2 regions of the Brachyspira murdochii DSM 12563 genome follow, and region 2 is predicted to be linked to the other one. Evidence: riboswitches for the same ligand, from Rfam matches in the RefSeq annotation. Region 2 holds a riboswitch; the other holds the start of a gene.

Region 1 (2,487 bases), 830 kb from region 2:
AGCAAGCATTACAGGTATAGGAGCAGCAAAATATAAAATCTCAGCAACACAAACTACAGCGACAACAGACTTAGCAAATTGACTAGCATACATCACAATACTAGAAGAGCATGACATCTCTACTAATGTAACAGAACAAGCCTTTGCCACTATATAAGCCTCATCACCTAAGCCTAATAATTTTGTAACAGGAAGAAATATATAACTTATAACATCAAATATAGGCGTATAATTAACTATTAAAAGCCCGATAAAAGTTATAGACATAAAATTAGGCATAACAGAAATAGAAACCATAAGTCCCTCTTTTAAGTTTTTAATAACACTGCTAAAAAAATTATCAGCATGACTAGCAGTATCGGCAGCCTCGTTTAAAGCAAGCTTAAAAATATTTCCGCCTTTATATACAGGTTCTTCTTTAACTTCTTTATCCATATATCCATTATTAGGCTTGCTTCTTAATGGATAAAGTCTTACAGTTATAGCAGTTACCAAAAATGTAATAATCATAGTGCCAAAAAAATATATATTCCATTTATCCATAACTCCAAACATTTTAGCAACTACTATCATAAAAGTTGTAGATACAGTAGAAAATCCTGTAGCTATTATACATGCTTCTTTCTTTGAATAATAGCCTTTTTTATAAACTTTGCTTGTCATCAAAAGAGCAATAGAATAACTGCCTACAAATGAAGCTATAGCATCTAAAGAAGACCTACCCGAAGTTTTCCATATAGGCTTCATTATACAACGCATAAATATACCGGCAAATGACATAAGTCCGTAATCTACCAAAAATGATAAAAATATAAAACCTATACTATTAATTAATGCTATCTGAGTAAGAAGATTATAAGAAAAAAGAAGCATATTAGGTTTATGAAAATCAGCAGGTCCTAATCCGAAATAAGCCATTATAATAAAAGGAATAGAAAATAATTTGACAAATGAAAAAAATATTTCTGTTTTATTCTTATTCCAAGACTTACTTATAAAAGGATATATACTTCCAAACATAGTTATCAAAATACCATAATAAGGATCAGCAAAAGGAATCTTTCTTATAAGATTAACCAAATGATCCATTGGTATAGATTTAACATTTCCTATTTGAATAGGTACAAATAATACAAATACTCCTATAAAACTAAATACAATAAACTTCAAATAAGATGATTTACTATATTTGCTTCTAACTAATTCATTATTACTTAAAACATTTTCTGAATTTGAAATATTATTCATAAAAATTTCCTTAAATATAAATTAATAATTTAGAGAAACCTTAATGAAAATAATGAGTGTATAAAAATAAAAAATGAAAATAATATTATATTAGAAAACTTAAAAAACATTTCCCTACACTGGCATTATCCAACAGGTTATAAGGGTCTAAGTTCATCTATCAAACTTAATAAATAAAACTTACTCTCAGCCTTTTAAAGCTCCCCTAATTTTTATTATATTATATAATAAAATGATAATTATTTCAAATAGAAATATTATTATTTTTTATCGTATCAAAATAATCAAGCCCTTTTTAAATGCATCAAGCTCTTCTTTGTAAACTCAATTATTTCATCTTCTGTCATATTATTAAATCCAAGTCTTTTTTCTTCTTCAAGCATTTTTAATTGTTCTTCCTTCTCTCTTTGTATTTTAATTAACTCTCTTTCTTTTAAGATTTTTTCTCTTTTTATCAACTCCTCTTTGCTGTAATGTCTTTTAATACTGTTTTCTCTGTCTCCTTTTATTAAATATATTTTTAAATAACTTAAAAAATCAAGCCATATACCTGATAAATTATCTTTATCTTTCACTTTCTCCTTTGCTAAATTAATACAGCCTTTCCAATCATACTTCCTATCTTCAAAAATTGATTTAATCTCTTCCTGCTTGCCTTTAGTCTTAAAAGAATGAAGATGATATAATTTACTTGCTTTATTTCCAGTAAGAAAATTAAAAGTATCGATAAGCTCATTAATAAATAAATCAAAATCAGGAGAGGGAGAATATTGTTTATTATCTATTTTATTTGTATCTGTTTTATTTAATTGATTTGTATTTTTTAGTTCACTATCTTTATTATTTAAGTTATTATATTTATTATTATCTTCTGCTTTTTTGTCTATACCGTCATCACAATTTTCACTATACTGTATAGTGTTTTTTGCTGGTACAAGATTAAATTTTTTTATATATATTTTTCTCTTCTCATTATTTTGTTTAGTTTTGTCATATACGCATTTTATATAATTATATTTTTCAAGCTGTTTTATAGACCTTGAAATAGTATCTTTACTCACAGAATAAATATCTGCAAAGTAATTATTATTAGCCCAGCAGTAGCCTTTATCATTGGTAAGTGCTAGTATTTCTCCGTAAATAAGTTTTGATAATGATTTTAATCTCTTATCATATCTTACACTTGAAAGTATTATAGTATAATAGTTTTTATTATTCATTTTAAGCCTCTAAAAAAAA
Region 2 (2,487 bases):
CCTGCTTCGGCTAATAATTTTCTTGCCTCTTCAACATTTTGATTATAATTATTAGCTATAATATAATTACTACTTTCTTCTCTGAATGATTTTTCAAGTCCTCTTACTGCAGGCGGTACGAATGCTTCTGCTGCTATTAATTTACCATATCCTATATTTGATACTATATAGTTTCTGTCTATTGCTAATGATAATGCTTTTCTCGCTCTTTTATCAGATAGTATTTTATCTTTAGTATTTAAGTCTATATAATAAGTGCCTATGATATCGCTTACTGCCATTAGATTTTCTTTTATAAGATTTTCTATCTCTCCTATAGGGGGAGCATTTATAGAAAAATCAACATCTCCTGTTCTTACAGCATTAAGTGAAATATATTCATCAGCTATCAAAACAAAATTAATTTTTTTAGCAACTTGATTTGTATAATTCCAATAATTAGTATTAATTTCAAAAACTATTTTTTCATCAGGTTTTCTTTCTGTCATTTTATAAGCACCGTTTCCAATATATGTTTCAGGTTTCCAAGTCCAATCATCACCGTATTTTCCTATTATATCTTCTCTTACAGGCATATATACGCCTCCCGATGCAAGTAAATCAGTAAAATATATCGTAGGCTCTTCAAGTTCTATCACTAATGTATTTTCATTTATTGCCTTAACTCCTAGATTTTCTACGTTTTGTTTGCCTCTTATTATGTCTTTGGCATTTTTTATATATTCCATTAAATAGCTTAATGGAGAAGCTGTTTTTGGATCCGCTGCTCTTCTATAAGAATATACAAAATCATCAGCTGTTACTTTTTGTCCATCGCTCCATTTGGCATTATCTCTTAAATGGAATGTATATGTTAATTTATCATCACTTATATCCCATCTTTCAGCAACGCCTCCTACAATATTGCCGTTTGTATCTTTATTAAGAAGTCCCTCAAATGCATGATTAATATAAATATATCCGTAGGTTTCATCATTTAAAGCTGGGTCTATAGTATTAAGTTCATAACCCAAATTTACAGTGATTTCATCTTTGATATTTTTTGTTTGTTTTCTACAAGATATTAATGATAGAAATATTAATAATATAATGATAAATTTTTTTTTTGAAGTCATAAAAAGCTCCTTACATTAAAAATAGAGATTTTTATAACGCCGTTTGTTTTGTTTTATTGAAATTTTTAGTCTTGCTTGATATTTTTAATAAAACAAGACCAACTTTAGAAAAGTTCTCATTTTATTAATAATTTTAGAAAAGTAAAAATTAACAAAAGAGATAATTCCCTACGCTGGCATTACCCAAACAGGTTATAAGGGTCGAAGTTTTATGATGTAAAAATACAAACTTCCTCTCAGCCTTTTCAAGCTCCCCGATTTTATACTAAAAATGATATAGTATTTTTGTTTTTTTATCAATACTTATAGGGTAATAATTTATTAAATTAATCTAAAATAATTATATAGTGAGAAATATATAAATATTTGTATTATGATTAATAAAGATGCTGATACTAAAACAAGTTTATTTTCTTTTACTATCCAAATTCCATAAAATAAAAATATAGAAAATAAATATATTATAAGTGCGTATAAATATATTATTTCTTTTATTTTGAGAGTATATTTTATATTATCAATTTTTTCTGTATCTATAGCTTTATCAGTTATTAAAGTACCAAAAGGACTTCCTTTTTTATTCATTTTAATATCTTTAATAAAGTTATTATCATTAATAGTTTTTTTAGTATCTAAATATACATCATAAATATCACTGTTTCTAAAAACTTTATCATAATAGCTTATTCTAAAATGATAAGTATTATTTTCAATTAATTTTATTTCATTTAAATATCCTGTTCTAGCAATACTGCCTAGTATAATTAAAGCTAATAATAAGATTATAAATACAAATGATATTACTAATACAGGCATTGAAATTTTTTTATTTATTTTTATAAAGTTAATAAAGATTTTAAATACATTTTTTATGTTTTTAAAAAAATATAAACATATAAAAATTAAAATATATATTATAAAAGCATAAAAATATATTATATTTTTTATTTTTAGAGTATATTTTATATTATCGATTTTTTTATTTATGTCTATTGCTTTGTTAGTTGTTAAAGTACCGAAAGGACTTCCTTTTTTATCCATCTTTATATTTTTGATAAAGCTATTATCATTAATAGTATTTTTAGTATCTAAATATACATCGTAAATATCGCTGTTTCTAAAAACTTTATCATAATAGCTTATTCTAAAACGATAAGTATTATTTTCAATTAATTTTATTTCATTTAAATATCCTGTTCTATAAATACTTCCTAGAACTGAAAAAATTATTAATAATACTGCTATAAAAGCTAGAGGAAATATACAGATAAAGAAAGTTTTTTTATTTTTCATAAATAAATCCTTATAGATATTGAACCATAATTTACATGATAAATAAAAAAAATCAAGTATTTTTAATTGATTTATATAT

Evidence for each region. A riboswitch is a leader RNA that binds a small molecule or an ion and turns the genes downstream of it on or off. The one in region 2 is predicted to bind thiamine pyrophosphate.
Region 1: linked by a shared signal. The riboswitch ahead of BMUR_RS00245 (YjiH family protein) and the one ahead of BMUR_RS10890 (peptide ABC transporter substrate-binding protein) in region 2 are both predicted to bind thiamine pyrophosphate.

Annotation. Positions count from the first base shown of each region.
Region 1 covers NC_014150.1:54,716-57,202, reverse strand. The annotation lists gene BMUR_RS00245 (YjiH family protein) at 1-1,248, opposite strand, end outside; TPP riboswitch at 1,343-1,465, opposite strand; gene BMUR_RS00240 (helix-turn-helix domain-containing protein) at 1,533-2,468, opposite strand.
Region 2 covers NC_014150.1:2,463,516-2,466,002, forward strand. The annotation lists gene BMUR_RS10890 (peptide ABC transporter substrate-binding protein) at 1-1,115, opposite strand, end outside; TPP riboswitch at 1,264-1,382, opposite strand; gene BMUR_RS10895 (hypothetical protein) at 1,437-2,408, opposite strand.